DNA from 2 places in the Planosporangium spinosum genome. Region 2 is predicted to be linked to the other one. Evidence: riboswitches for the same ligand, from Rfam matches in the RefSeq annotation. Region 2 holds a riboswitch; the other holds the start of a gene.

Region 1 (9,816 bases), on a different contig from region 2:
CTCGACCGGCTCGCGCTCGTACCCCACCCCGGCCCCGACTGGACCACGGTCGTCGCGGCGCTGCTCGACGGGGTGGACATCGTGGTCGCCGCGCCACCCGGTCCGATCACCCCGTCCACCGCCAACCGGTTGGCCGCGCGGGCCAGGCAGCGCGGAAGCGTGCTCGTGTCGTACGGGCGCTGGGACGGCGCGGACATCACCTTCGACGCCGTCCGCGGGGTGTGGCACGGCCTGGGACAGGGCCACGGCCGCCTGCGCTGCCGGCAGCTCACCATCATGGCGCGCGGCCGTGGGTCCGCCGCCGCGCCCAAGCGCACCGAGGTGTGGTGGCCTCAGGTGTCCGGACCGCTGGCCGGACACCTGGAGCGAACGTTGGGCCGGACGCCTCCTGCCGCGGCGGGCCGGGCTCGTGACGTGCTCCGGGCGACGGGCTGACCGGGCGTGCGGACGCTGGTGCTGTGGTGTCCGGACTGGCCGGTGATCGCCGTGGAGATCGTCGAGGGCGTACCCGCGCGCGGGCCGGTGGCCGTCCTGCACGCCGGCCGGGTGCTGGCCTGCTCGCCGGCTGCCCGGGCCGAGGGGGTACGGCGCGGACTGCGCCGGCGGGAAGCGCAGGGCCGCTGTCCCGACCTGACCGTCGTCGACCACGACGCCGGCCGCGACGCCCGGGCGTTCGAACCGGTACTGGCCGCCGTCGAGGAGATGGCCGCCGGCGTCGAGGTCGTCCGGCCGGGGGTCTGCGCCCTCGCCGCCCGCGGCCCGTCCCGGTACTTCGGTGGTGCGGAGGCCGCCGCGGAACTGCTGGTCGAACACGTCGCGCAGGTGTGTGACGTCGAGGCGCAGGCCGGGATCGCCGACAGCGTGTTCGCCGCCACCCTCGCCGCGCGTGCCGGCCGGCTCGTCCCTCCCGACGGTACGCCCGCCTTCCTGGCCGGTATCGACGTCGCGGTCCTCGCCCGCCCCCGCCTGGTCGACCTGCTGCGCCGGCTGGGCATCCGCACCCTCGGCGACTTCGCCGCGCTGCCCGCGGGCGACGTGCTCGCACGGTTCGGGTTCGACGGTGCCCTCGCCCATCAGCTGGCCGCGGGGCGGGACGAGCGGCCGCTCGCCCCCCGCCAACCGCCCCCCGCCCTCGACGTGACGCAGACGTTCGACGAGCCGGTCGACCGGGTCGACGCCGCCGCGTTCGCCGCCCGGTCGCTCGCCGAGCGGCTGTACGAGCGCCTCGCCGCGCACGGGCTGGCCTGCACTCGCCTGGGGATCGAGGCGCTCACCGTCCACGGCGAGGAGTTGTACCGGACCTGGCGCCACGACGGACTGCTGAGCGCCGCCGGTATCGCCGACCGGGTGCGCTGGCAGCTCGACGGCTGGCTGACCACGGCGGGGAAGCGGTCGGTGCCCACCGCGGCCCTGACCCGGCTGCGTCTCGTACCCGATGGGGTGGTCGAGCACGCCGGCCTGCAACTCGGGTTGTGGGGCGAGGCGGGCGCCGAGCGCGACCGGGCGCACCGCGCGCTGACCCGGGTGCAGGGGCTGCTCGGGCCGGAGGCCGTCGTCACCGCGGAACTCGGGGGTGGGCGGTCGGCGGCCGACCGGGTCCGGCTGGTGCCGTGGGGCGACGAACGTGTCGCGCCGGGTACGGGCGAGCAGCCGTGGCCGGGCCGGTTGCCGCCGCCCGCCCCGGCGACGGTCCTGCCCGAGCCGGTACCGGTGAGTGTCACCACCGCCGACGGCGCGCCCGTCGGGGTCACCGGACGGCTGGCCGTGACCGGCGAACCGGCGCTGGTCGCCGTCGGGAAGGCCCGTCCGGTGGAGGTGTGGGGCTGGGCCGGCCCGTGGCCGGTCGACGAGCGGTGGTGGGCGCCGGACGAGGCCGACCGGCGGGTGCGGTTCCAGATGCTGCTCGCCGACGGCCGGGCGCTGCTGCTGGCGCTGGCCGGTGGCCGGTGGGTGCTGGAGGCCGTCTATGACTGACACGATCACTTTGACTGACAAGATCACCTCAACTTCCGGGAAGTTGTGGTCATCGGGGCCCTCTGAGGCCACAACTTCCGGAAAGTTGTGACGATCATGGGATTCAATAATCCGGACGTGCCGTGGTCGCGGATGGAGCGGGTGCTGTCCGGGCGGCGCATGCCGCCGGTCCTGGACCCGCTCGCCGACGGTCCCGACGGCGGAGACTCGCCGGCCTGGAGCCGGAAACGGGACCACTACCGCGCGGTGGAGATCGACCGACCGGAGGGCGCGGTCCCCTACGCCGAGCTGCACTGCCACTCCAACTTCAGCTTCCTCGACGGTGCCAGCCACCCGGAGGAGCTGGTCGAGCAGGCCGCCCGCCTGGGGCTGGAGGCGGTGGCGATCACCGACCACGACGGGTTCTACGGCGTGGTGCGCTTCGCCGAGGCAGCCCGGGAACTGGGCATCAGGACGATCTTCGGGGCGGAGCTGTCGCTGGGGCTGCCCGGCCCGCAGCACGGAGAGCCCGATCCGGCCGGCCGGCACCTGCTCGTACTCGCCCGGGGGCCGGCCGGCTACGCGAAGCTGTCGCGGGTCATCTCCGAGGCGCACCTGAGCGGAGGGGAGAAGGGGCGGCCGGTCTACGACCTCGACGAGGTCGCGGCGGCGTTGCGCGGCGACGTGCTCGTGCTCACCGGCTGCCGCAAGGGCCACGTCCCGGCGGCGCTGCTGGCCGGCGGCGTCGAGGCGGCGGCCACCGAGCTCGACCGGTTGACCGCGCTGTTCGGTGCCGAGCACGTCGCCGTCGAGCTGACCGACCACGCCCACCCGGACGACCACGAGCGCAACGAGGTCCTCGCCGAACTGGCCGACACGGCCGGGCTGCCGGTAGTCGCCACCAACAACGTGCACTACGCGACCCCCGCGCGGCGGCGGCTCGCCATGGCGCTCGCCGCGGTCCGGGCCCGGCGCAGCCTCGACGAGATGGCGGGCTGGCTGCCCGCCGCCGGTACGGCGTATCTGCGCAGCGGTGCGGAGATGGCCGCGCGCTTCGCCGCGTTCCCCGGCGCGGTCGAACGGGCCGCGGCGTTCGGCCGCGACCTGGCCTTCGACCTCAAGCTGGTCGCCCCTCGGCTGCCCGCCTACGACGTGGGCGAGGGCCACACCGAGATGAGCTGGCTGCGCCACCTGACCATGCGGGGCGCGGCCCGCCGGTACGGCCCGCGCAGCGCGTATCCCAAGGCGTACGAGCAGCTCGAGTACGAGCTGGACATGATCGAGAAGTTGGACTTCCCCGGGTACTTCCTGATCGTCTACGACATCGTCGAGATCTGCCGCCGGCTCGACATCTTCTGCCAGGGCCGGGGGTCGGCAGCCAACTCGGCGGTCTGCTACGCGCTGGGCATCACCAACGTCGACGCCGTCGCGCACGGGCTGCTGTTCGAGCGGTTCCTGTCCGAGCAGCGCGACGGGCCGCCCGACATCGACGTCGACATCGAGTCCGACCGGCGTGAGGAGGTCATCCAGGAGGTGTACCGCCGCTACGGCCGTCGCCACACCGCCCAGGTCGCCAACGTCATCTCCTACCGGCCGAAATCGGCCGTGCGCGACATGGCCAGGGCGTTCGGGTACTCGCCCGGCCAGCAGGACGCGTGGAGCAAGCAGCTCGACCACTGGGGTTCGGTGGCCGCGCACGAGGGGATCCCGCCGCAGGTCGTCGAGTACGCGAACGAGTTGCTGACCTTTCCCCGGCATCTGGGCATCCACTCCGGCGGCATGGTCATCTGCGACCGGCCCGTGATCGAGGTGTGCCCGGTGGAGCACGCCCGGATGGCGAACCGCACCGTCCTGCAGTGGGACAAGGACGACTGCGCGTCGGTGGGGCTGGTCAAGTTCGACCTGCTGGGACTGGGCATGCTGTCGGCGCTGCACTACGCGTACGACATGGTGGGCCTGCGCTGGGATCTGTCCACGATGGACCTCACCGACCCCGAGGTGTACGACATGCTCTGCCGGGCCGACTCGGTCGGGGTGTTCCAGGTGGAGAGCCGGGCCCAGATGGCCACCCTGCCCCGGCTGAAGCCGAGAAAGTTCTACGACCTGGTCGTCGAGGTGGCGCTGATCCGACCCGGCCCGATCCAGGGCGGCTCGGTGCATCCGTACATCCGGCGAGCCAACGGCCTGGAGCCACCGACGGTGCCGCACCCGCTGCTGGAGAACGCGCTACGCAAGACGCTGGGGGTGCCGCTGTTCCAGGAGCAGTTGATGCAGATGGCCATCGACGTGGCCGGGTTCACCCCGCAGGAGTCCGACGAACTGCGCCGGGCGATGGGCGCCAAGCGGTCGACCGGGCGGATGGAGGCCGTCCGGGAGCGGCTGTACCGGGGCATGGCGGCCAATGGCGTCACCGGTGAGCTGGCCGACGACCTGTACCACAAGCTCGCCGCGTTCGCCAACTACGGCTTCCCGGAAAGCCACGCGATGAGCTTCGCCTACCTGGTGTACGCCAGCGCCTGGCTCAAGCGGTACCACCCGGCGGCGTTCTGCGCGGCGCTGCTCAACGCCCAGCCGATGGGGTTCTACTCGCCGCAGTCCCTGGTGGACGACGCGCGCCGGCACGGGGTGACGGTACGGCGGCCGGACGTCAACGCCAGCAACGCGCCGGCCGTGCTGGAGCCGCCGGTCGACGGCGAGAGCCCGGGGACCGAGCCGCACGAGTGGGGCCGCGGCGGACCGGTGGTCCGGCTGGGGCTTTCCTCCGTGCGTACCCTCGGGTCGGGTGTGGCCGAGCGGATCGAGGCGCGACGCGCCGACGGCGGCCCCTACCGCGACCTGGTCGACCTGGCCCGGCGGGCGGAACTCACCACGGCCCACCTGGAGGCCCTGGCCACCGCGGACGCGTTCGCCTGCTTCGGGCTGACCCGGCGGGAGGCGCTGTGGGCGGCCGGTGCCGCCGCGCAGGAGCGGGACGGCCGGTTGCCGGGGACGGCCACCGGCGTCGAGGCGCCGACGCTGCCCGGCATGGACGCGGTCGAGCGGCTGGTCGCCGACGTGTGGGCGACCGGGCTCGCCCCGGACGCGCACCCCGCCCAGTTCGCCCGGCCGGTCCTGGACCGCCTGGGCGCGCTGCCGATCGACCGGCTGCGGACGGTCGAGCCCGGCCGGCGGGTGTACGTCGGCGGCATCGTCACCCACCGGCAGCGCCCCGCGACCGCCGGTGGGGTCACGTTCGTCAATCTCGAAGACGAGACCGGCATGCTCAACGTGACCTGCTCGCCGGGGCTGTGGCAGCGGTACCGGAAGGTCGCGCGGACGTCGCCCGCGCTCATGGTGCGCGGGATCCTGGAACGGGTCGAAGGGGTGGTCAACCTGCGCGCCGACCACCTGGCGCCGCTGACCCTGCCGGTACGCCCGGGGTCCCGGGACTTCCGCTGACTCGACAGTTACCGCATGATCACGGAGCATTTTCCGTGTTCTGGCATGGAAAATGCTCCGTGATCATGGATGTGGGGTCGACGGCGAGATCAGGAGTGGCCGCGGATCGGGTGCGGCCGGTACGGCGCCTCCAGTCGCTTGATCTCCTCGTCGGTGAGGTGCACGTCGAGCGCGCCGAGGGCGTCCTCGAGGTGCTGGAGCTTGGTCGCCCCGATGATCGGTGCGGTGACCCCGGGCCGGGACAGCAGCCAGGCGAGCGCGACCTGGGCCGGTTTCACGCCTCGCTCCTGGGCGACCTCCACGACGGCATCCACGACCGCGAAGTCGTCGTCGGTGTACAGGTTGTCGGCGACCTGGTCGTTGTTGGCGCGTACCGTGCGCCGCTCGCCGCCCGGGCCGCGGTTACCGGCGAGCAGCCCCCGCGCCAGCGGGCTCCACGGGATCAGGCCGACGCCCTGGTCGGCGCAGAACGGGATCATCTCCCGCTCCTCCTCGCGGTACACCAGGTTGTAGTGGTTCTGCATGGACACGAACCGGGTCCAGCCCCGCAGGTCCGCGGTGTACTGCATCTTCGCGAACTGCCAGGCGTACATGCTGGACGCGCCGATGTAGCGGGCCTTGCCGGCGCGTACGACGTCGTGCAGCGCCTCCATCGTCTCCTCGACCGGGGCCTCCGGGTCGAAGCGGTGGATCTGGTACAGGTCGACGTAGTCGGTACCGAGCCGCCGCAGCGAGTCGTCGATGCCGGCCATGATGTGCTTGCGGGACAGGCCCCGCTGGTTGGGGCCCGGCCCCATCGGGCCGAAGACCTTGGTGGCGAGGACGTAGTCGTCACGGTTACGGAAGAGCTTCGACAGCAATCGCCCGGTGACCTCCTCGCTGACGCCGAGCGAGTACATGTCGGCGGTGTCGAAGAAGGTGATCCCGGCCTCGACCGCGTGGCGCACGATCGGTTCGGCGGCATCCTCAGGAAGTATCCATTCCCGCCGGGCGGGGTCGCCGTAGCTCATCATGCCGAGGCAGATCCGGGAGACCTTCAGGCCGGTCGAGCCAAGTCGCGAGTACTCCATGGCTCGATCTTTACGCGGTGGCGATCCGGCGGCGACCCCGCCCGGCGTTGTGTCGATCCCGGTACGTCGCTAGGGTCAACCACTGAGCAACAACCCACGGGAGTCCGGTGTCACCGGGCTGAGAGGGGGGCTGTGAGCCCCCGACCGTCGAACCTGATCCGGGTCATGCCGGCGCAGGGAGGGAGGATGGATGCCCCCTATCGGGCGGCTGCACCTGATCACCGACACCCGGCCGGGCCGTGACGCGCTCGCCGTCGTCGCCGCCGGGCTGGCGGCCGGCGCCGACACCGTTCAGGTACGGGTCTCCGACGACGCCACGGACCGGGACGCGTACGAGCTGACCGTCCGGATCCTCGCGATGTGCCGGGAAAGCGGCGCGATGTGCCTGGTCAACGACCGGCTGCACGTGGCGCTCGCCGCCGGGGCGGACGGCGGGCACGTGGGAGCGGACGACCTGCCCGTGGCGGCGGCCCGCCGGATCCTCGGGCCGGGCGCCGTCCTCGGCGCGACCGCCCGCGACCCGGAGACCGCACGGCAGGCGGTACGCGACGGCGCCGGCTATCTCGGCGTGGGTCCCGCCTACGCCACGCGTACCAAGGATGGTCTGCCCGACCCGATCGGCCCGGCGGGCATCGCCGCCGTCGCGCGGGCGGTGACCGTACCGGTGATCGCGATCGGTGGCGTCACAGCGGCCAGGGTCCCCGAGCTGACCGCCACCGGCGCCCACGGCGTCGCGGTCGTCGGCGCTGTCAGCGAGGCCGGTGACCCCGGCAAGGCGACCCTCGAACTGCTGGAGGCACTCCGATGACCACGCGGGTCGCTGTCGTCGGCGCCGGGATCATCGGGCTCGGCATCGCGTGGCGCTGCGTGCAGCGCGGCCTCGACGTCACCGTGTACGACGCCGGCGGGGACGCGGCGTCCACCGTGGCCGCGGGCATGCTCGCCCCGACCAACGAGATCCAGGCCGGCGAGGAGGAGCTGCAGGGCCTCCTGGTCGACTCCAACCGGCGCTGGCCCGGCTTCGCCGCCGAGCTGGAGAAGGCCACCGGTGTCGAGCTGGGCTACCGCGACGAGGGCACGCTGATCGTCGCGCTCACCGGCGACGACCTGCGCGAAGTACGCCGCCTCGCCGGGTGGTACCAGCGGGCCGGCCAGCCGGTGCACCCCCTGACCGCGCGGGAACTGCGCGAACGCGAGCCCCTGCTGTCGCCCCGGGTACGCGGCGGTGCCTATGCGCCCCAGGACCGGCAGGTGGATCCGCGCCGGTTGCGCACCGCGCTGCGGCAGGCCGTCGGCGAGGACCGGATCGTGCGGCAGAACGTCACCGACCTGGCCAACCTGGACGCGGACCGCGTCGTGGTCGCCGCGGGGATCGGCACGACGGCCCTCACCGGCCTGCCGGTCCGCCCGGTCAAGGGGCAGACCGTACGGCTGAGAGCGCCGGCCCCGCCGGTCCGGCACGTCATCCGCGGGTACGCCCGCAGCCGCCCGGTCTACCTGGTGCCGCGCCACGACGGGGAGCTGGTGATCGGGGCGACCGAGGAGGAGCGCGGCGCAGACACGACCGTGACCGCCGGTGGCGTGCTCGACCTGCTGCGCCCCGCGGCCGAGCTGCTGCCCGAGGTCGCCGAGTACCCGATCACCGAGATCCTGGCCGGGCTGCGGCCCGGCACCCCGGACAACGCCCCGATTCTCGGGGTCCTGAAAGACCACGTCATCGTGGCCGCCGGCCATTACCGCAACGGTGTCCTGCTCACGCCCGTCACGGCCGACCTGGTCGCGGACCTCGCCGTCACCGGCGTGCCGCCGCAGGAGATCAAGCCCTTCACCCCGGACAGGGAGGCGCTGTGGACCTGACAGTCAACGGCGAGCACCGGACCCTGAGCGGTCCGACCAGCGTCGCCGACCTGGTCAGCGAGCTGACCAACCGGGAGACCGGCGTCGCCGTGGCGGTCAACGGCGAGGTGGTGCCGCGCTCGGTGTGGGCCGCGACGGCCCTCGGCAGAGGCGACGCGGTCGAGATCCTCACGGCGGTGCAAGGTGGATAACTTCACGATCGCCGGTGAGGAGCTGGACTCCCGGCTCATCCTCGGCACCGGCGGTGCGACCAACCACGCGGTACTGGAGGAGGCGATCCGGGAGAGCGGAACCGTGCTCGTCACCGTGGCGCTGCGCCGCATCGACCCGACCGCCCCCGGCACCCTGCTGGACGTCCTGGACAAGGCCGGGGTGCGGATCCTGCCGAACACCGCCGGCTGCTACACCGCCGCCGAGGCGGTCAAGCTGGCCCACCTGGCGCGTGAGGCCTTCGCGACGAGCTGGGTGAAGCTCGAGGTCATCGGCGACTCCGACACCCTGCTGCCGGACGCGGTCGAACTGGTGAGCGCGGCGCAGACCCTGGTCGACGACGGGTTCACCGTCCTGCCGTACACCACCGACGACCCGGTACTGGCCCGCCGGCTGGCCGACGTCGGGTGCGCGGCCGTGATGCCGCTCGGCGCGCCGATCGGCTCCGGCATGGGCATCCGCAACCCGTACAACATCGCGCTGATCAGGGAGGCGGTGAGCGTACCCGTGATCCTGGACGCCGGGATCGGCACGGCCTCGGACGCGGCGCTCGCGATGGAGCTGGGCTGTGACGGCGTGCTGCTCGCGTCGGCGGTGACCCGCGCCGAGCGGCCGGGGGAGATGGCGGCGGCGATGCGCCACGCGGTGATCGCCGGGCGGCTGGCGTACCGGGCCGGGCGGATCGCGCGGCGGCTGCACGCCACCGCGTCCAGCCCCTTCGAGGGGATGCCCACGTGGTGATCGTCTTCACCGACCGCCGTCAGGCCCGCCGCCCGCTGCTCGAGGTGATCGCGGCGGCGGTCGGCGGCGGCGCGCGGACGGTGGTGCTGCGGGAGAAGGACCTGCCCGACGACGAGCGGGCGGTGCTCGCGGCGCGCTTGCAGCCGCTGCTGGCGAACGTCGGGGGGAGATTGCTGCTCGCCGGCCGCGTACCCGGCCCCGACGGCCGGCATCTCGCTGCCGCCGACCCGTGGCCGGCGGCAGCGCGCGGGCTGATCGGCCGCAGCTGCCACGACGCGAACGAGCTGGCCGGCGCCGCCGCCGAGGGCTGCTCGTACGCCACGATCTCGCCGGTCTACCCGACGGCGAGTAAGCCCGGCTACGGTCCGCCGCTCGGCCTGACGAAGCTGCGCGAGCTGTGCGCCGGGGCCGGCCTGCCGGTGTACGCCCTGGGCGGCGTCGATTCCGGCGAGCGGGCCGCCGCGTGTCGGGCCGCCGGGGCTGCCGGGGTGGCCGTGATGGGCGCGGTGATGCGCGCGGACGACCCGGCCGCGGTCGTGAAGGAGCT
Region 2 (9,816 bases):
GGCGTTCGCGGCGGCCCTGGGACGGTTCGTCGACCGCGGCGGCACCGTCCTGCTGGTCGCGCACGAACTGGGCCCGCTGGCCCCGCTCATCAGCCGCGCCGTGGTCGTCCACCACGGCCGGATCGTCCATGACGGAGCGGTACCGGAGCCGGCCGGCCACCATGCCGGCCCCGACCACGACCACGTCCATCCACACGCGCCGGTCGACCGGCCCGGCATCTGGAGCGCCCCGTGAGCGGCGTACGAGAACAGCGCTCCGCGCGCGGCGTTGACAAGGAACACGGGTGAACCTCTTCGCGTACGACTACATGATCCGCGCCCTCGTCGGCGCGACGATCATCGGCCTGGCCGCCCCGGCCATCGGCATCTACCTGGTACAGCGCCGACTGTCGCTGATCGGCGACGGGCTCGGCCACGTCGCGCTCACCGGCGTCGGTCTGGGCCTGCTGACCCACAACTCCCCCACGCTCACCGCCGTGGTGGTCGCCGCCCTTGGTGCCGTCGCGGTCGAACTGGTCCGCGAACGCGGCAAGGCGTCCGGCGACGTGGCCCTGGCGATCCTGTTCTACGGCGGTATCTCCGGCGGCGTCGTCCTGGTGAACCTCTCCTCGGGGCAGAGCAGCCGAAGCCTCACGTCGTACCTGTTCGGCTCGCCGTTGACGACGTCACCCGGCGACCTCGCCGTGATGGGCGTCCTCGGCGCGGCCACCCTTGCCGTCGCCCTGCTGCTGCGCCCCTGGCTGTTCGCCACCTGCCACGACGAGGAGTACGCCCGGGTGGCCGGCCTGCCCATCCGGCTGCTGAACGTGGTTCTGGCGGTCACCACCGCGGTGACCGTGACGGCGGCGATGCGCGCGGTCGGACTGCTGCTGGTGAGTGCGCTGATGGTGGTACCGGTGGCGACCGCTCAGCAGGTCACCCGTGGCTTCCACGCGACCATGTACCTCGCCATGGCGTTCGGGGCCGGAGCGGCCGTCGCCGGCATGGGAGTCTCGGCACAGCTCGACACCGCCTCCGGGGCGACGGTCGTCCTGCTGGCCATCGTGGCCTTCGTCGTGGTGACCGCCGGTGCCGGTGCCGTCCGCCGGAGACGGTCACGGCGGACGGCACCGGTGCCGGAACCGCAGCCGCAGGCCGGCTCCGAGCCGCACGAGGTTCTGCTGGACCGCTGATACCGTGGCCCACGTGACAACGGACGGATACGAGGCCGCGGGAGAACTGCTGCGCGCGCTCGCCGCACCGCTGCGCATCGGGATCGTCACCGAACTGGCCGCCGGCCCCCGATGCGTCCACGAACTCGTCGACACCCTCGGTGCGCCGCAGCCGCTGGTCTCCCAACACCTGCGGGTGCTGCGGGGCGCCGGGATCGTACGCGGTTCGCGCCGGGGGCGCGAGATCGCGTACTCGTTGACCGACGAGCACGTGGCTCACATCGTCGCCGACGCGGTGAGCCACAGCCGGGAGGTCCGGTGAACGCGAAGCCACAGCCGGGAGACCAGATGAACGCGCGACCACGGCCGGACAGCCCGGCGGCCGGGCCGGCACGCCACACCCGCCAGCGCGGCGCGGTCAGCGCGCTGCTGGCCGAGGTCGAGGGGTTCCACAGCGCCCAGGAACTGCACGCGATGCTGCGCTCCCGGGGTGAGGCCGTGGGGCTGACGACGGTGTACCGGACGCTGGTCGCGCTGGCCGACGCGGGCGAGATCGACGTGATGCAGACGCCGGCCGGCGAGAACCGGTACCGGCGGTGCAGCGACGGCCACCATCACCACCTGGTGTGCCGCTCCTGCGGGCAGACCGTCGAGGTGCTCGGCCCGGCGGTGGAGAGCTGGGCGGAGAAGGTGGCCGCCCGGCACGGGTACGCCGACGTCAGCCACACCCTGGAGATCTTCGGTACCTGCCCGGAGTGCCGGCGCTGACGCCCCTCTCCGCGATCAGGGGAAACCTCGACGTGGGAAACCTCGACTACAGCCGGCGGCGCACATCGGTCGCCGTGGACGGGCCGGGCGTCCAGCGCGCCACCCAGTCACCGGCGGCCGGCGGCGGCACGATGCCCGACTCCAGCCGGGCGTACCGGCCGGCGACGATCCGCTTGGCCGCCGCCACGTCCACGTCGTCGGTGTTGTCCCACAGGTCGGTGAAGAGCCGCTCCACCCGGGCCTGGGCCTGCCGGCAGAACAGGTCGGCCAGCTCGACCTCCTCGACGCGCCCCGACGCGTTGGCCTTCACGCAGGCCGCGGACATCGCGTACAGCTCGGCGCCGACGTCCACGATGCGCCCGAGGAACGCCTGCTTGCGCTCCATCTTTCCCTGCCAGCGCGCCATCGCGTAGAACGTCTCGCGGGCCAGCTTGCGCGACGCGCGTTCCACGGCCCGCAGGTGCCGGGCCAGCGGCCCGAACTCGGCGTACCCGGCCGGCGCCTGCCCCCTGCCGACGACCAGCGTGGGCAGCCACTTCGCGTAGAAACCGCCGGCCCGGGCGGCCGCCCTGGCCTTGCGGCCCAGCGCCGCCTCCGGGTCGATGATGTCGCCGGCGACCGACAGGTGGGCGTCGACCGCCTCCCGCGCGATGAACAGGTGCATGATCTCGGTCGAGCCCTCGAAGATCCGGTTGATCCGCAGGTCGCGCAGCAGTTGCTCGGTCGGGATCGGGCGCTCGCCGCGGGCGGCGAGCGAGTCGGCCGTCTCGTACCCGCGCCCGCCCCGGATCTGGATCAGCTCGTCGGCGACCTGCCAGGCCAGCTCGCTGGCGTACAGCTTGGCCAGCGCCGCCTCGATGCGGATGTCGTTGCGGTCGTCGTCGGCCAGCCGGCAGGACAGCTCCAGCATCGCCTCCATGCCGTACGCGGAGCCGGCGATGAACGCGAGCTTCTTGGCGACCGCCTCGTGCCGGGCCACCGGCAGGCCCCACTGCACCCGCTCGGCCGCCCACTCCCGGGCCACCCCGAGGCACCACTTCGCCGCGCCGACGCACATCGCCGGCAGTGACAGCCGGCCGGTGTTCAGCGTGGTCAGCGCGATCTTCAGGCCCCGGCCCTCGCCGCCGATGACGTTGGCCGCCGGTACCCGTACGTCGTGGAACCGGGTGACGCTGTTCTCCAGACCGCGCAGTCCCATGAAGGCGTTGCGGTACTCGACGGTGATGCCGGGGGAGTCACCCTCCACCACGAACGCCGTGATGCCGCCACGGTGCCCGTCCGAGGGAGGTACCTGGGCCATCACCACCAGCAGGGTGGCCAGGGTGCCGTTGGTGGCCCACAGCTTCACCCCGTTGAGCAGGTAGTCGCCCTCGGGCGTGATGGTCGCCGTGGTGGACAGCCGGGCCGGGTCGGAGCCGACGTCGGGCTCGGTGAGCAGGAACGCCGACACCTCGCCGGCCGCCAGCCGGGGCAGGAACCGCTGCTTCTGCTCGTCGGTGCCGAACAGCTTGAGCGGCTGCGGCACGCCGATGGACTGGTGGGCCGACAGCAGCGCGCCGATCGCCGGGCTGACCGAGCCGACCAGCATCAGGGCCCGGCAGTAGTCCCAGTTCGACAGGCCCAGGCCGCCGTACTTCTGATCGATCTTCATCCCGAAGGCGCCGAGCTCGGCCAGGCCGGCCAGCGCGTCGTCGGGGATCCGCGCGTCGCGTTCGATCTGCGCACCGTCGACCTTGCCGGTGACGAACTCCTCGAGCCGGGCGATAAACGCCTCCGACTCGCCGGACCCGGCCTCCGGCCGCGGCGGTGGGTTGATCAGATCCAGCGGGAACCGGCCGAGGAACAGCTGCTTGCCGAAGCTCGGCTTGCGCCACTCCTTCTCCCGGGCAGCCTCGGCGACCTGCCTGGCCTGCCGCTCGGAAACCTGGGTCTGGCCGCCGTCGGGCGCGTTCGCCGCCGGCTGGCTGCGGGTCGTCGTCATGGCCACCCCCTTGCGGGTACGGGAGCCTTGCGCGTCTGGTATCAGGCTACTAGCCGGTAGTACCCATCGGTAAGTCCGCGCGACCGATGATCTCGGGCAACCGGACGCTCAGCCCGCCGCACCGACCCGGCCACGCACCGCCGCCGCGACCGCCTCCGGCGCCTGGTCGACCACCCAGTGGCTGAGCCCGGGCAGCTCGACGAAGTCGTACTCCCCGGTCACCTCGCGCGCGCAGCGCCGCGCGGCGACCCGGCCGATCGCCACGTCACCGTCGCTCCACAGGTACGTCGTGGGCACGCCCACCGCCGGCAGCCCGGACCGGTCGAACAGGCGCAGCGCCCGGTACCAGTTCAGCGCGGCGGTCAGCGCGCCCGGCGCCAGCAGCGGCGCGACATACCGGTCGACCCCGGCGGCGTCCAGCCCGGAACCGGCGAAGATCGCCCGCAGCCGCCGGGCGCCGTCGGCCAGCAGCACCTCCTCGGCCCGGCCGGCGCGCCGGAAGAACAGGATGTACCGCGACCGGCGTAGCTGGTCGAGGCTGGTGAGCAGGGCCCGGCCGAGGGCCCGCGGGTGCGGCACCGACAGCGCGGTCAGCGTGGCCACCCGCTCGGGGAACCGGGCGGCCAGGCCCCAGCCGACGGCGGCGCCCCAGTCGTGGCCGACGACGTGGGCGCGGTCCACGCCGAACGCGTCCAGGATCGCGACCGCGTCGGCCACGCACTCGCCCAGCGCGTACGCGGCGACGTCCGGCGGGCGCGCGCCCGGCGAGTACCCGCGCTGGTCGGGCGCGATCGTGCGCAGGCCGGCGGCGTGCAGCCCCGGCGACATCGCGCGCCACATCTGTCCGTTCTGCGGGAACCCGTGCAGCAGCAGGACCGGGGTGCCGCCGGCCGGGCCGCCGACGGTCACCTCGAACGCCAGTCCCCGGGCGGCGACCTGCACGCCCGCCGCCTACGACTCGTACTGTTCGTTCGGCGCGGCCACCGGCGCGAGGTCGATCACCTCGAGGTACGGGATGGTCTCGCCGTTGACGGCGTCCTTGACCGTCTTCGCGGTGTACCGGCCGGTCACCTCGATCCAACTGTCGGCCTTGAGGCCGGCGGGTACCTCGCCGGTCAGCGCCACCTTGACCGGGCGGGCGTCGGCGGCGCAGCAGCTGAGCACCATGCGCGCCAGGTACGGACCACCCTCGCCACCGGTGACGACGAAGCCGGTGAGGCGGACCGTCCGGTCGCCGATCGACCGGCCGCCGTCGAACACCGCCCGGCTGGCGTAGTCCAGCACGCTGATCTTCACCGGGTCACCCGCGGGCAGCGGCGGGAAGTCCGAGACCTGTTGCAGCGCGGTGCCGTTGCGGCTCGCCGCGTACGAGCCGAGGGCCGGCGGCGAGACCAGCAGCAGGGCGAACACCGGCAGGATCAGCAGCCACGCCACCCACGGACCGTGCGCGTGCGAGTGCCCGTCGTCGCCCTGGGGGTGCCCCTCGTGGTCGTGCGCGGCCCGACCGCCGCGGAACTCGTACCACAGTGTCATGACCGCCGCGACGACGAGCAGCGCGCCGGCGGCGATCAGGAACGGGCGCAGCCCCTGCTTGACGTAGCGCAGGTACAGGTCGGTGAGGCTGCTGCGCAGTACGGCGCCGCCGACCAGGAGCAGCACCACGGCCTGGGCCTGACGGTTCACAGCAGGACCACCCCCACGAGGACGGACACCACGATCGCGAGTACGAACGTCGCCGGCGCGAACCGGGTGGCGAACCGGCGGCCGAACATGCCCGCCTGCATCGCGAACAGCTTCAGGTCGATCATCGGCCCGACCACCAGGAACGCCAGCTTCGCCGTGGTCGAGAACTCGCGCAGCGACGCCGCGACGAACGCGTCCGCCTCCGAGCAGATCGACAGCACCACGGCGAGCACCGCCAGGGTGAGCACCCCGAGCACGGGGTTGTCGCCGAGCGTACGCATCCACTGCTGCGGCACGAGCACGTTGATCGTGGCGGCGGCCATCGCGCCGAGCACCAGGTAGCCACCGGCGTGCATGACGTCGTGGCGGGCCGCCGCCCAGAACGCGGCCGGCTTGCCCATGCCGTCGAGTTCCGGCCGGTGCGGCAGCCTGATCCACTCCGTGCGGCCCAGCCGCAGCCACAGCCAGCCCATGGCGCAGGCGGTCAGCATGCTGGCCAGAGCCCGGGCGACGACCATACGGGGCTGGCCGGGGAACGCCACCGCCGTGGAGGCCAGCACGACCGGGTTGATCGCGGGCGAGGCGAGCAGGAACGCCAGCGCCGCCGCCGGGGTGACCCCGCGGCGTACCAGCGCGCCGGCGATCGGCACCGACCCGCACTCGCAGCCGGGCAGTACCATCCCGGCCGCGCTCGCCACCGGCACGGCGAGGGCCGGGTGCCGGGGCAGTGCCTTGGCGAAGAACGACGCCGGCACGAACACCGCGATCACCGCCGACAGCACCACGCCGAACACCAGGAACGGCATTGCCTGGGTCAACACCGACACGAAGATGGTGGTCCAGGTCTGCAGGCCCGGCGCGGACAGCGCGCGGCTGATCGGTGCCCGGAACACGACCACGAGGACCAGGACGGCGGCGAGCACCTCGACGGAGCTGACCCGGCGGGCCGGCCCGCGGCGTCCGGTACCGGCCGCCTCCGCGGCGCCGGTCGTCACGGTCTCCGCGGCGCCGGCCGCATCGACCTCCTTGACGCCGGCCGCATCGGCCTCCTTGACGCCGGCCGCATCGGCCTCCTTGACGCCGGCCGCATCGGCCTCCTTGACGCCGGCCGCATCGGCCTCTCCGGCGCCGGCCGGCGCGGTCGGCTCCCGCGCCTGCGTGCGGTCGGGCGCTGCCACTGGTTCGTTCCTTCCCGTCGCGGGGAGCGGACGCCGACAGCGTACCGCCCACCATCCGGCGCAGCAGGGCAATGACGGCAGGTCCACATACCTCGATGGGCCACCCGGGCCCTTACCGGAGATCGCGGCCACTGCTACTGTCGATGCCACAACTTCACATCCGACAGGGGAGCGCACAGCGCTGAGAGTGCGGCCACGCCGCAGACCCTCGAACCTGATCTGGGTAATGCCAGCGCAGGAAGTTCGGTCAGGCTCCGCGTAGCGCCATGTCCCGCCGACGGCGGGACATGGCGTGCGTCTTCTCCTGGTTCACCCTATTGAACTGGGAGGTTCCACATGAACAACCGATGGCGCACCGTCGACGTCGTCGTCGCCTCCGTCATCGCGGTCGCCTTCGGCGTCGTCTTCTGGGCCTGGGCGCTGCTCTACAACGGACCGGCGGAGGCGTTCCCGCTGCCCGGCCGGGCGCTGCTGTACGGCGTCTGGCTGGTCCCCGCCGTGCTCGGCGCGCTGGTCATCCGCAAGCCCGGCGCGGCCACCTACACCGAACTGGTCGCCGCGATCGTCTCGGCGCTGCTGGGCAACTCGTGGGGGTGGACGGTCATCCCGCAGGGGCTGCTCGAAGGTCTCGGCGCGGAGCTGGTCTTCCTCGCGCTGCTGTACCGGTCGTTCGGCCTGCTCACCGCGCTCGTCGCCGGTGCGGCGGCGGGGGTGGCCGCGACCGCCTTCGACGTGATCGTGTGGTACCCGGGCTACTCGTGGGCGACCTTCCGGCTGCCGTACATCGCGCTGGCCGCGGTCGGCTCGGCGGTCGTGGCCGGCGCCGGCGGCTGGGCGCTGACCCGGGCGCTCGCGCAGACCGGTGCGCTGGACCGGTTCCCCTCCGGACGGGAACGGGCCGCGATCTGAGCACTCTGGAACTCCGCGGCTTCGGCTGGCGGCACGCCGGCCGCAAGGCGTGGGCGATCCGCGGCGTCGACCTGCGCGTCGAGCACGGCGAGCGGGTACTGCTGCTCGGCCCGTCCGGGGCGGGCAAGAGCACCCTGCTCGCCGCGGCCGCCGGCCTGCTCGCGCACGACTCCGGCGAGCAGGAGGGCGAGGTACTCGTCGACGGCCGGGACGCCCGCGCGACCCGCGACCGGGTCGGCATCCTGTTCCAGGATCCGCAGACCCAGCTGGTCATGGCCCGCGCCGGCGACGACGTGGCGTTCGGCCTGGAGAACCGGGGCGTGCCGGCCGCCGGGATCTGGCCGAGGGTCGATGCGGCCCTCGGCCTGGTCGGGTTCCCGTACCCCCGCGACCGCCGCACCGACGCACTGTCCGGCGGCGAGCAGCAGCGACTGGCCCTCGCCGGGGTCCTGGCACCCGGCCCCGGACTGCTGCTGCTCGACGAGCCGACCGCCAACCTCGACCCGGCCGGCGCGGCGCAGGTCCGCGACGCCCTGCGGGCCGTCGAGCCGACGGTGGTCCTGGTCGAACACCGGGTCGCCGACGTCGTACCGCTCGTCGACCGGGTCGTCGTCCTGTCCCCCGGCGGCGGGGTGGCCGCCGACGGCGTGCCGGAGAAGGTCTTCGCCGAACACGGCGCCACGCTGGCCGCGCAGGGCGTGTGGGTACCCGGCGTGCGGCCGGCGCGGCGGCGGGCGGCCGGGTCCCCCGGCGCGGCGCTGCTGACCGCCGACCGGCTGGCGCTGCGCCACCCCGGCGCCGACCGGCCGGCACTGTCCGGCGTGGACATCGAGGTACGCGAGGGTGAGGTGCTGGCCGTCCGCGGCGCCAACGGCGCGGGCAAGTCGACCCTCGCGCTGCTGCTCGGCGGCCTGCTGCGGCCGACCGCCGGCCGGGTGACCGCGCGGGCCGAGCCGGCGGTGCCGCCGCACCGCTGGCGGGCCGCGACCCTGGCCCGCCGGATCGGTTCGGTGTTCCAGAACCCCGAGCACCAGTTCGTCACCAACCGGGTACGCGACGAGCTGGCCCTCGGCCCGCGGCGGGTGGGTCTGGACCCGGCGCCGGTCGTCGACGAGCTGCTGACCCGGCTGGGCCTGGACCGGCTCGCGGCGGCCAACCCGTACACCCTCTCCGGCGGCGAGCAGCGCCGGCTCAGCGTGGCGACGGCCCTGGCCACGGCTCCGGACGTGCTCATCCTCGACGAGCCGACGTTCGGCCAGGATCTGCGGACCTGGCGGGAGCTGGTGGACCTGCTGGCCCGCCTGCGCGACGAGGGGCGGGGCATCGTGACGGTCACCCACGACGAGGACCTGGTCGAAGCGCTGGCTGACCGCCACTTCCTCCTCTCCCATGATCACGGAAATTGCTCCGTGTCCCGGGACGGACGACGTTCCGTGATCACGGAAGGGAGGCCGGCGTGAGGCTGCTCGAACCGCTGGCCGCGCCCGGCGCGCCGCTGGCCCGGCGCAACCCGACCGCGAAGCTGGCCGCCAGCGCGCTGCTCACGTTCATCCTGCTGGCCTCGGTCGACCCGGTGACCCCGGCCGTCGCGATCGGGCTCGAACTCGCGGCGGTACCGCTGTTCGGCATCCGGTACCGGGCCCTGGCCCGCCGGGCCTGGCCGCTGCTGGCGAGCGCGCTGGTCGTCTTCGCGTTCACGCTCGCCTTCACCACCGAACGCGGTGGGGCGGCGCTGCTGGCGGTCGGGCCGCTCGACGTGACCACGGGCAGCCTCGCGGCGGCCCTCGGCCTGGCGCTGCGGATCTTCGCCGTCGCGCTGCCCGGTCTCGTCGTGTTCGCCACCACCGACCCGACCGACCTGGCCGACTCGCTCGTCCAGCAGGTACGCGTACCGCCCCGGTTCGCGATCGGCGCGCTGGCCGCGTTCCGGTTGCTGCCGCTGCTCGCCGGCGAGTGGGAGATGCTGACCCTCGCCCGGCGGGCCCGCGGCATCGACGCCGGCCGCAACCCGGTCGCCCGCGCCCGGCTGTTCGCCTCCACCATGTTCGCGCTGCTCGTGGGCGCGATCCGGCGCGGTACCCGGCTCGCGACCGCGATGGACGCGCGCGGGTTCGACGCGGGCACCACCCGGACGGTGGCCCGTCCG

The links. Region 2 has a riboswitch for thiamine pyrophosphate ahead of ACNTMW_RS22360 (ECF transporter S component). Riboswitches for the same ligand answer to the same signal wherever they lie in the genome.
Region 1: another riboswitch for thiamine pyrophosphate. It lies ahead of thiE (thiamine phosphate synthase); the one in region 2 lies ahead of ACNTMW_RS22360 (ECF transporter S component).

The regions. Positions count from the first base shown of each region.
Region 1 covers NZ_JBLYUB010000007.1:159,090-168,905, forward strand. The annotation lists gene ACNTMW_RS12275 (hypothetical protein) at 1-435, shown strand, start outside; gene ACNTMW_RS12280 (DNA polymerase Y family protein) at 442-1,974, shown strand; gene ACNTMW_RS12285 (error-prone DNA polymerase) at 2,071-5,391, shown strand; gene ACNTMW_RS12290 (aldo/keto reductase) at 5,481-6,461, opposite strand; TPP riboswitch at 6,548-6,658, shown strand; gene thiE (thiamine phosphate synthase) at 6,652-7,269, shown strand; gene thiO (glycine oxidase ThiO) at 7,266-8,318, shown strand; gene thiS (sulfur carrier protein ThiS) at 8,309-8,509, shown strand; gene ACNTMW_RS12310 (thiazole synthase) at 8,502-9,269, shown strand; gene ACNTMW_RS12315 (thiamine phosphate synthase) at 9,263-9,816, shown strand, end outside.
Region 2 covers NZ_JBLYUB010000017.1:145,099-154,914, reverse strand. The annotation lists gene ACNTMW_RS22400 (metal ABC transporter ATP-binding protein) at 1-235, shown strand, start outside; gene ACNTMW_RS22395 (metal ABC transporter permease) at 285-1,172, shown strand; gene ACNTMW_RS22390 (ArsR/SmtB family transcription factor) at 1,186-1,473, shown strand; gene ACNTMW_RS22385 (Fur family transcriptional regulator) at 1,500-1,919, shown strand; gene ACNTMW_RS22380 (acyl-CoA dehydrogenase family protein) at 1,966-3,900, opposite strand; gene ACNTMW_RS22375 (alpha/beta fold hydrolase) at 4,009-4,842, opposite strand; gene ACNTMW_RS22370 (TIGR03943 family putative permease subunit) at 4,852-5,583, opposite strand; gene ACNTMW_RS22365 (permease) at 5,580-6,578, opposite strand; TPP riboswitch at 6,917-7,020, shown strand; gene ACNTMW_RS22360 (ECF transporter S component) at 7,098-7,670, shown strand; gene ACNTMW_RS22355 (ABC transporter ATP-binding protein) at 7,667-9,130, shown strand; gene ACNTMW_RS22350 (energy-coupling factor transporter transmembrane component T family protein) at 9,127-9,816, shown strand, end outside.